DNA from 2 places in the Streptomyces solitudinis genome. Region 1 is predicted to be linked to the other one. Evidence: riboswitches for the same ligand, from Rfam matches in the RefSeq annotation. Region 1 holds a riboswitch; the other holds the start of a gene.
What was found. Region 1 has a riboswitch for cyclic di-AMP ahead of V1J52_RS16560 (M23 family metallopeptidase). Riboswitches for the same ligand answer to the same signal wherever they lie in the genome.
Positions count from the first base shown of each region.

Region 1 (4,838 bases):
CGGGCGGCTGCCGGGCGCGCGGGGGCCTTGCGCCGAATGGCCCGGCCCGGGTCGCCCGGTGCGCGGCAGGGCGGCCACAGTGGACGCGTGGGCAGGCGAGCACGGTGGCGGACGCGGGCGGCGCCCCGGGAGACGGCGGGCGCCCGCCCGCCGGGTGCGTCCGGTCCCGCGCGGGCGTCCGGTCCCGCGCACACGCCCGGCGGACGGGCGTCCGGCGGGCTGGAGGAGCCCGGCGCCGCCCGGCGGATCGCCCTGCTGCTGCCCCCCGCCCTGCTGGCCGCCGCCACCGTCTCGCAGTACGTCTATCCGGCCGACATCGTCTTCGGGGCCGCCTTCGCCGCCGCACCGCTGGTCGCGGCCCCGCTCTACTCCACCCGGGCCACGGCCCTCACCGGGCTGCTCGCCTCCGCGACGTTCATCTGGCTCGTCCACGTGCGCGAGAGCCTCGCCCTGTTCGAGGGGGTGCTCCGGGCGACCACCGTCGCCACCGTGGCCCTCCTGGCCGTGGGACTGAACCGTGTCGTGCGCCGGGGCGCGGCGCAACTGGCCTCCGCCCGCGACGTCGCCGAGGCCGCCCAGGTCGCGCTGCTGCCACCGCCCGAGCGGCGGCTCGGCCCGCTGGAGATCGCCGCCCGCTACCAGGCCGCCCACACCGAGGCCAGCATCGGCGGCGACCTCTACGCGGTGCAGGACACCCCGCACGGCGTACGGCTGCTCGTGGGTGACGTGCGCGGCAAGGGCCTGGACGCGGTCAGCGCCGTCGCCATCGTGCTCGGCGCCTTCCGCGAGGCCGCCGAACGGGAGCCCTCCCTGGAGGCGGTCGCCGTCCGGCTGGACCGTGCCCTGGAACGGGAGGGACGCCGCCGGGAGGGCACGCTCGACGAACGCGAGGGGTTCACCACCGCCGTGCTCGCCGAGGTGTCGGACGACGGTCGGCTCCGCCTGGTCAACCGGGGCCACCCGCCGCCGGTGCTGCTCACAGCGGACGGCGGCGTCCGCCTGCTGGAGCCGCCGTGCCCGGCGCTGCCGCTGGGGCTCGCCGACCTGCCCGCACGGGACGGTGAGGACGCCGTGGCGCACGAGACCGTCTTCCCGCACGACGCCACGCTGCTCATCCACACCGACGGGCTCACGGAGGCCCGCGATCCGCGCGGCGTCTTCTACGACCTGCCCCGGCGGCTCCGGGTAGGCGGCTGGTCGGGTTCCGGCCCGGAGAAGCTGCTGGACGCGCTGCTGGCGGACCTGGCCGCCTACACGGAGGACGGGCCGACCGACGACCTGGCCCTGCTAGCCGTCACCTTCCGTGACGACGCGGAACGCCTCAGATGACAACTTGGCCACGATCTGGCCCGGAAGGGCAACCCTTTCCTCGGGCCGAATGCCCGGGTTCGTCCTCGCGTGCGGCGAACATCCTGGTGGCGGCGGGGTCTTGTTCCCGTCAGGGCTTGGAATATGAGCCCGTCGTCTATTAACGTTCGATAACGCAGCGCGGTCGTCACCGCCGCCACCATGGCGGCACCGTGCGCCTTGGCCGAATCCTGACGGTGCGTCAACGGGCAAACACAGCTGCACCACAACTGCACCAACGCACCGAAGGAACCGGGGAACCACTTCCTTGGGGTGAATCGGGCCTCCGGGCCCGTAGGAGACCTTCCTGCTCCGAACCCGTCAGCTAACCCGGTAGGCGAGAAGGAAGGAAAGGAGAACGCCTCCGTGGCGTCGAGCAGGTCTGCCCCCGAGGTTCCGCACGCCCAGTACGAGGTCTACGGGCCGTCCGCCGGGGACACGTGGAACGAGTGGAACCCCACCGAAGAGACCGTGCGCCCCGTGCGCGGACGCCACCGCGTGGCCAAGCAGCGCTCCGGCATGGCACGCAGCGGCGCCGTCCTCGGCGTCGGCATGGTCGCCGCGATCGGCGCGGGTGGCATGGCCACCGCGCAGGCCAAGACGAAGGCCCCGCTGTCCGTGCCGGACCTGGCCACCCTCGCCGGGGACATACCCGTCGCCGAGGCCCTGCTCGGTGAGGCCGCCGAGGCCGCCCCCGAGCCCGTCGCCGCGCCGCTCACCCAGGCCGCGCTGACCGCCGAGGACACCGCCGCCGGGCAGACCGACGCCGGTGAGGCGCTGCGCGCCCGCATCCTCCAGCAGGCCGACCACCAGCAGTCCGCCGCCGAGCGCGAGGTGCGCGAGGCCGCGGAGGCCGCCGCCGCGTCCGAGGCCGCCGACGCCGCCGCCGAAACGGCCGAGGCCGAGCGGAAGGCGGAGGAGGAGCGCCAGCGCAAGCTGGAGGAGGAGCGCCAGCGCAAGGCGGAGGAGGAGCGGCTGCGCAAGCTCGCCGCCAGCTACACCCTCCCGCTCAGCGGCTACCAGCTGACGTCCAGCTTCGGCGACTCCGGTGCGATGTGGGCCAGCAACCACACCGGCCAGGACTTCGCCGCGCCCACCGGCACCCCGCTGAAGGCCGTCCACACCGGCACCATCAAGGAGGCGGGCTGGGCCGGCTCCTACGGCTACCGCATCGTGCTGGAGCTGGCGGACGGCACCGAGGTCTGGTACTGCCACCTGTCCTCGATGACGCGCACCAGCGGCCAGGTCACCACCGGCGACGTCATCGGACGCGTCGGCTCCACCGGCAACTCCTCCGGGCCGCACCTCCACATGGAGGTCCGCCCCGGCGGCGGCGACCCGGTCGACCCGCTCACCTGGCTGCGGTCCAAGGGCCAGAACATCTGACGCCGACCGGCCGGGGACGCTGCCCGGCCGGTCACCGACCCCGGCGGCCCTGGTGACCCACCCCCCGACACCAGGGCCGTCGGCCTGCCCGCCCCCGCCCCGCGCTCACGCCACCACCCGACGCCCCGCCCCCACCCGGAACGCGCCCCACCTCGGACGCCCGCCGCGCCGGGAGACGTGAGACGAGGAGCCGACCGCCGGCAGCCGTGGAGTCCGCGCGGCGCCCCGGTCTTCCCCGCCCCCGGCCCCGGGCACGCCTTCTCGCCGAGTAGCCTCACAGGTGGACAGCGCCGCGGTCACTGACCGCGTTCCGAGGGCGGCCGACGCACTCGGGAGAGACTTCCGTGCTAAGCCACAGGGGGCTGAAAGCGCTGCATGAGGCGACGGTGGACACGAGGGACCACAGCAGTGTCAGTGGCCGGTGTCACCCTCTGTAACTGTGGACGTAGACCGGCGTCCGCTGGCAAAACCCGCAAGGAGGGTGCATGAGCAGCACGGACTCAACGCTGACCTCAGTGGAGATCTGTGCCGGTGCCGGAGGGCAGGCCGTAGGGCTGCACCAGGCAGGATTCCAGCACCTCGCACTGATCGAGATCGACGGCAGCGCGTGTGACACGCTGAGGCTCAACGTGACCGAGGAAGCCGGCTGGGGGGACTGCGAGATCCTCCAGGAGGATCTCAACCAGTTCGACCCTGCTGTGCTCGGCCTCAAGGAGGGAGAACTGGGCCTGCTCGCTGGCGGGGTGCCCTGCCCCCCGTTCTCCTCGGCTGGCCTGCAACTGGGGGAGAACGACGAGCGAGACCTCTTCCCCGTCATGCTCGACCTCGTGGACTACCTCAAGCCCAGAGCCGTGATGATCGAGAATGTGCGCGGACTTCTTCAGCCTCCCGACAAGTTCCGCAGGTACCGGGACGAGGTCATCCGGCGCAGGCTCACCGAGGCCGGGTACGTGATCTGCGGGTGGGAGGTGATCGAAGCCTGTGACTACGGCGTTCCGCAGCTCAGGCCCCGCGCCATCCTCGTCGCGATGCGTCCTGAGTTCGCCGGGCACTTCTCCTGGCCCGACCCGGGGGACGTCGAGATGGTCACGGTGTACGACGCTCTCCACGAGTCGATGAAGCGGCGCTTCGGTGACTCTCCCGAGGGGCGGAAGGCGTACGACCGCTGGTCCGCCAAGGCACGGGGCGGCATTGCTCCGACTCTGGTCGGCGGGTCGAAGAAACACGGCGGCGCGGACCTGGGGCCGACACGTGCGAAGTCAGCGTGGCGGAAACTCGGTGTGGACGCCATGGGGGTCGCCAACGAGCCACACGAGATGAAGGACCCGGAGCGGGACCTGTATGCCAGGGACCGCGAAGGCGTGCCCATCGGCCCCAAGCTCACTGTGTCGCAAGCCGCACTCGTGCAGGGCTTCCCCGCCGACTGGAAGTTCTCCGGCCGCAAGACCGCTGCTTACCGTCAGGTCGGAAACGCCTTTCCGCCCCCCGTCGCAAGAGCGATCGGACAGCAGATCGCCCTGGCGCTGGAGAAGGGGACGCACACCCCCAGTACGCTGGAGCTCCCGCCGCACCCCGAGGAGCACTGCACGCTATTCGACATTCCCGGGACGACGCTGGGCGCGCGATTCGGTGACCGTGTGCACGATCTGGAGAGCACAGTCGTCCGGTGACTCGTGCTCCCAGAACCTCAGCACGGTCCAGCCCGCCTGAGTGAGCCGCTGGTCGGTGTCCCGGTCGCGTGCCACGTTCTTCGTGATCTTCTCCGACCAGTACCCCGGGTTCGTCCTCGGGGCGACGTAGTGCTCGGGGCAGCCGTGCCAGTAGCAACCGTCGACGAAGACGGCGACTCTGGCCGGACGGAACACGAGGTCCGCGGTCCTCCGGACGCCGGGCAGCGGCCGGGCCGCCACGCGGTAGCGCAGGCCGTGCGCGTGCACGAGCTGCCGGATCACCTTTTCCGGTCTGGTGTCCCGGCTGCGGATGGCCTGCATGTTCCTCCGCCGCGCGGCGGAGGACGCCCAGGAGCCCTCGGGCGGCTCCCAGCCGGCGGCTGCCCCATCAGTGGTTCCCGTCCCCGCCATGGTCACCACTTCACCAGCGGGGCA
Region 1 is NZ_JAZDCW010000006.1:19,873-24,710, reverse strand. It holds gene V1J52_RS16565 (PP2C family protein-serine/threonine phosphatase) at 88-1,329, shown strand; cyclic di-AMP (ydaO/yuaA leader) riboswitch at 1,571-1,702, shown strand; gene V1J52_RS16560 (M23 family metallopeptidase) at 1,714-2,733, shown strand; gene V1J52_RS16555 (DNA cytosine methyltransferase) at 3,219-4,403, shown strand; gene V1J52_RS16550 (very short patch repair endonuclease) at 4,323-4,814, opposite strand; gene V1J52_RS16545 (hypothetical protein) at 4,817-4,838, opposite strand, start outside.

Region 2 (4,838 bases), on a different contig from region 1:
TGTGCGGCTGCTTCGCCCACACCCGCCAGGAGCTGTACGAGATCGTGCTCGCCCTGCGGCTGACCTCCTTCCGGGAGCTGCTGGACGGCCACGGCCGGCCGGAGGCGCGCGGCGGTGAGGGCTGCGAGGTGTGCAAGCCCGCCGTGGCCTCGGTCATCGCCTCCCTGGCCCCGGTGATCGGCGCGGACGGCTACGTACTGGACGGGGAGCAGGCCGCGCTCCAGGACACGAACGACCACTTCCTCGCCAACCTCCAGAAGAACGGCTCCTACTCGGTGGTGCCCCGGGTGCCCGGGGGCGAGATCACCCCGGAGAAGCTGATCGTCATCGGCGAGGTGGCCCGGGACTTCGGTCTCTACACGAAGATCACCGGCGGGCAGCGCATCGACCTGTTCGGCGCCCGGGTGGACCAGCTCCCGATGATCTGGACCCGGCTGGTGGACGCGGGGTTCGAGTCGGGCCACGCCTACGGCAAGGCGCTGCGCACGGTGAAGTCCTGCGTCGGGGAGACGTGGTGCCGCTACGGCGTGCAGGACTCGGTGCGGATGGCCATCGACCTGGAACTGCGCTACCGGGGGCTGCGCGCACCGCACAAGCTCAAGTCGGCCGTCTCCGGGTGCCAGCGGGAGTGCGCCGAGGCGCAGAGCAAGGACTTCGGCGTCATCGCCACCGCCGGTGGCTGGAACCTGTACGTCGGCGGCAACGGCGGCGCCACGCCGCGCCACGCCGACCTGCTCGCCCAGGACCTCTCGGACGCCGGACTCGTCCGGCTCATCGACCGGTTCCTGATGTTCTACATCCGCACGGCCGACCGACTCGAACGCACCTCGGTGTGGCTGGAGCGCATCGAGGGCGGGCTGGCCCACGTGCGCGACGTGGTGGTGCACGACTCGCTGGGCATCTGCGCCGAACTGGAGGCGATGATGGCCGGGCACGTGGCCGGGTACCGCGACGAGTGGGCCCAGACGCTGGACGACCCGGACCGGCTGCGCCGCTTCGTGTCGTTCGTCAACGCCCCGGACGCCCCCGACCCGTCGGTGCGGTTCGTGCCCGAACGGGACCAGCTCAAGCCCGATCTGGACATCCTGGCGGGCCCCGACCTGCCCGTCCGCACCCTCGAAGGAGCGCAGACCCGATGACCGACGTGATGGACGCCCCGACCGCGGCGCGGACCCTGACCCGGGTGGAGGTCCGGGCCGGGCGGGGCTGGGTGCGGCTGTGCGACCTGGCCGACCTCACCCCGGGCCGCGGCGTGGCGGCGCTGCTGCCGGACGGCGGGCAGGCCGCCGTCTTCCTGGACCGGGCGGGGACCGTGCACGTGATCGCCAACCGTGACCCGTTCACCGGTGCCTACGTCCTCTCGCGCGGGCTGCTGGGCTCCGCGCGGGGGCGCCCGTTCGTGGCATCGCCGCTGCTCAAGCAGCGCTTCGACCTGGCCACGGGGCGCTGCCTGGACGAGGACGCGGTCACCGTGCCGGTGTACCCGGCCCGCACCCGCTGACGGGGGCCCGGAGCGGCACCGCATAAGCGACCAAACGGACAGAAGGCCCGACATCAACGGCAGGCGACAAGCGGAGCCTGACATTCCATCATCCGGACGGGTGTCTGCTTTGCGGTGATGTAAAGGCGGGGCCGCCCCTCCGGGTGACCGGACTCACAAGGGCGCCACCCGGTGCAATGGCACCGGGTGGCGCCGTCGTTCGCGCTCCGTCAGATTCGCCCCTGACCAGGGGTTTTCGGACATTCCACAAGATCCGTCCTCTTACGCTCGGAATCGGCACCGGTGCGGACCGTGGCTGCGACGGCCGGTGCGGGAGGGATCGGAGGAACGTCCACAGGTCCGCTGCTTGTCTCCTGCAAATGCTTGTGCCTACGGTTCCTCCGCCACGCATCGGATGCGTGGCCCTACCGCCGGGACGCCGAATCCTGCCGCCCGGCTGGGGGAACAGCCAGCAGTCCAGGCGGCAGGAGCGGGGGAACCAGGTAAGCGCCGTGCCGTGTATCCGTACCGGTACGGCTAGGGGTGAAGCCACGCCCCGCAGCGCTCCGGCGCTACGGGAAGTGGCCGGGCTGCTCCGGCCCGAATCCGACAGCTCACCTCGCAGGCGTAGGAGAGGACACACCTATGTCTCGTGGTCGCCACCGCCGTCCGCGCACACCGCTGATATCCCGTCAGGTCGCCCGGGTCTCCCTCGTGGTCACTGCGGGAGGCGTCACCGTCCCGCTCGCCGCGGGTGCCGCGAACGCCGCCCCCGTCTCCGTGTGGGACAAGGTCGCCGAGTGCGAGAGCTCCGGCAACTGGTCCATCAACACCGGCAACGGCTTCTACGGCGGCCTCCAGTTCCAGCAGTCCAGCTGGGAGGCCGCCGGCGGCACCCAGTACGCCGCACGGGCGGACCTGGCCACCAAGGACCAGCAGATCGCCGCCGCCGAGCGGCTGCTGGAGATGCAGGGCCCCGGCGCCTGGCCGGTGTGCGGTCCGCGCGCCGGACTGGCCAAGGGCTCCGCCGCCCCGGCCATCGACCCGGCCGGTGAGTCCGGCGGGAAGCCCGCCGCCGAGAAGGCCGACAAGCCGGAGAAGGCCGGCAAGGCCCCGGCCGAGCAGGCCGGGCCGAAGCCGGAGGCCGCCGGGACGAAGGCCGACAAGCCCAGCAAGGCCGCCACGGCCCAGAAGCCGGAGAAGAAGGCCGAGAAGGCCGAGAAGGACGCCGGGCAGGACTACACCGTCACCAGCGGCGACACCCTCTTCGGCATCGCCACGGTCAAGCAGGTGGACGGCGGCTGGCAGGCCGTCTACTCCGCCAACCGCGACGTCGTCGGCCAGGACCCGGACCTGATCTTCCCCGGCCAGCGGCTGAGCCTGGACACGGACGGGGCCACCGCCGCGCCCAAGGCCGACAAGCCCAGCAAGGCCGCGCAGCCGAAGGCCGCGCCCAAGGCCGACAAGCCCGAGCCCGCGCCCGAGGCCGAGAAGAAGACCGAGAAGAAGGCCGAGCCGAAGGCCCAGCCCGAGGCCGGGAAGCCCAAGGCCGAGGAGAAGGCCGACAAGGCCGCCGCACCCAAGGCCCCGCAGCCGAAGCCGCAGGCCGAGAAGCCCGCCGAGCCCGCGCCCGCGGCCTCCGGCTTCGTCCGCCCGGTCGACGCCGCCCCGAGCACCGCCTACCGGGCCTCCGGCTCGGCGTGGTCCAGCGGCTACCACACCGGCGTGGACTTCTCCGCCGGGACCGGCACCCCGGTGAAGTCCGTCGGCGCCGGCACCGTGGTCTCCGCGGGCTGGGGCGGTTCCTACGGGAACCAGATCGTCATCCGGCACGAGGACGGCCGCTACACCCAGTACGCGCACCTGTCCTCCATCACCGTCTCGACCGGCCAGAGCGTGGGCGGCGGCCAGCAGATCGGCCTGGTGGGCTCCACCGGCAACAGCACCGGCCCGCACCTGCACTTCGAGGTCCGCACCGGTTCCGGCTACGGCTCGGACATCGACCCGCTGGCCTACCTGCGGGGCAAGGGCGTCTCCATCTGACGTTCCGCCCCACCGCGCCCCGCGCGCGTGCCCCCGCACAGGGGGCGCCCGCCACGGGGAACCGCACCCCGACCGGCCGTGCCGAGACTCCTCCCGGCACGGCCGGTTCACGTCGTCGTGGGCCGGTATTGCCGCGCCCGTGCCACTGACGCCATGTGACGCCCCTAGCGTCCTGCGCGTTGTACTCCGGCGCCGCCGGCGCCGGAGCCTCGACGACTCCGGTGAGGTAACCCGTGGAACGTCGCACCTTCCTGCGCGGAGCCGTGGTGAGCGGCTCGGCCGCAGCCTTCGGCGGCACCCTGATGCACGGCGCCACCCACGCCGCCCCCGCCCAGCCGGGCCCGAGCCCCTACGGTCCGCTCGGCTCCCCCGACGCACGCGGCATCCGGCTCCCCTCCGGTTTCACCAGCCGGATCATCGCCCGCTCCGGACAGCAGGTGGGCGGCACGTCCTACACCTGGCACCGCGCACCGGACGGCGGGGCCTGCTTCCCCTCCGGGAGCGGCTGGATCTACGTCTCCAACTCCGAGGTCAACCCCGGCGGAGGCGCGAGCGCGGTCCGCTTCAACTCCTCGGGCTCGGTCACCGGCGCCTACCGCATCCTGTCCGGCACCCGGCAGAACTGCGCGGGCGGCGCGACGCCGTGGAACACCTGGCTGTCCTGCGAGGAGGTGGACCGCGGTTACGTCTACGAGACCGACCCGTACGGCGTGAACGCCCCCGTCCGCCGGGACGCGATGGGCCGCTTCAAGCACGAGGCGGCGGCGGCCGACCCGCAGCGCCGCGTCTTCTACCTCACCGAGGACGTCGGGGACGGCTGCTTCTACCGGTTCGTGCCCGACACCTGGGGCGACCTGTCCGCCGGGCGGCTCCAGGTGCTGCGCGCCGGTTCGGGCACGTCCGGCTCGTTCAGCTGGGCGAACGTGCCGGACCCGGGCGGCTCCACAGCGACCCGCCACCAGGTCTCCGGAGCCAAGCGGTTCAACGGGGGCGAGGGCTGCCACTACGCGGGCGGCACCGTGTGGTTCACCACCAAGGGCGACAACCGGGTGTGGCGGCTGAACCTGGCCGCGCAGACCTACGAGCTGGCCTACGACGACTCGCTGGTGAGCGGCACCGACCCGCTGACCGGCGTGGACAACATCACCGGCGCCTCCTCCGGTGACCTGTTCGTCGCGGAGGACGGCGGCAACATGGAGATCTGCGTCATCACCCCGGACGACGTCGTGGCGCCGTTCCTGCGCGTCGAGGGGCAGTCGTCCTCCGAGATCTGCGGTCCGGCGTTCTCCCCGGACGGCACCCGGCTGTACTTCTC
Region 2 is NZ_JAZDCW010000003.1:482,843-487,680, reverse strand. It holds gene nirB (nitrite reductase large subunit NirB) at 1-1,139, shown strand, start outside; gene V1J52_RS09645 (nitrite reductase small subunit NirD) at 1,136-1,501, shown strand; cyclic di-AMP (ydaO/yuaA leader) riboswitch at 1,938-2,123, shown strand; gene V1J52_RS09640 (transglycosylase family protein) at 2,126-3,523, shown strand; gene V1J52_RS09635 (alkaline phosphatase PhoX) at 3,757-4,838, shown strand, end outside.
Region 2: linked by a shared signal. The riboswitch ahead of V1J52_RS09640 (transglycosylase family protein) and the one ahead of V1J52_RS16560 (M23 family metallopeptidase) in region 1 are both predicted to bind cyclic di-AMP.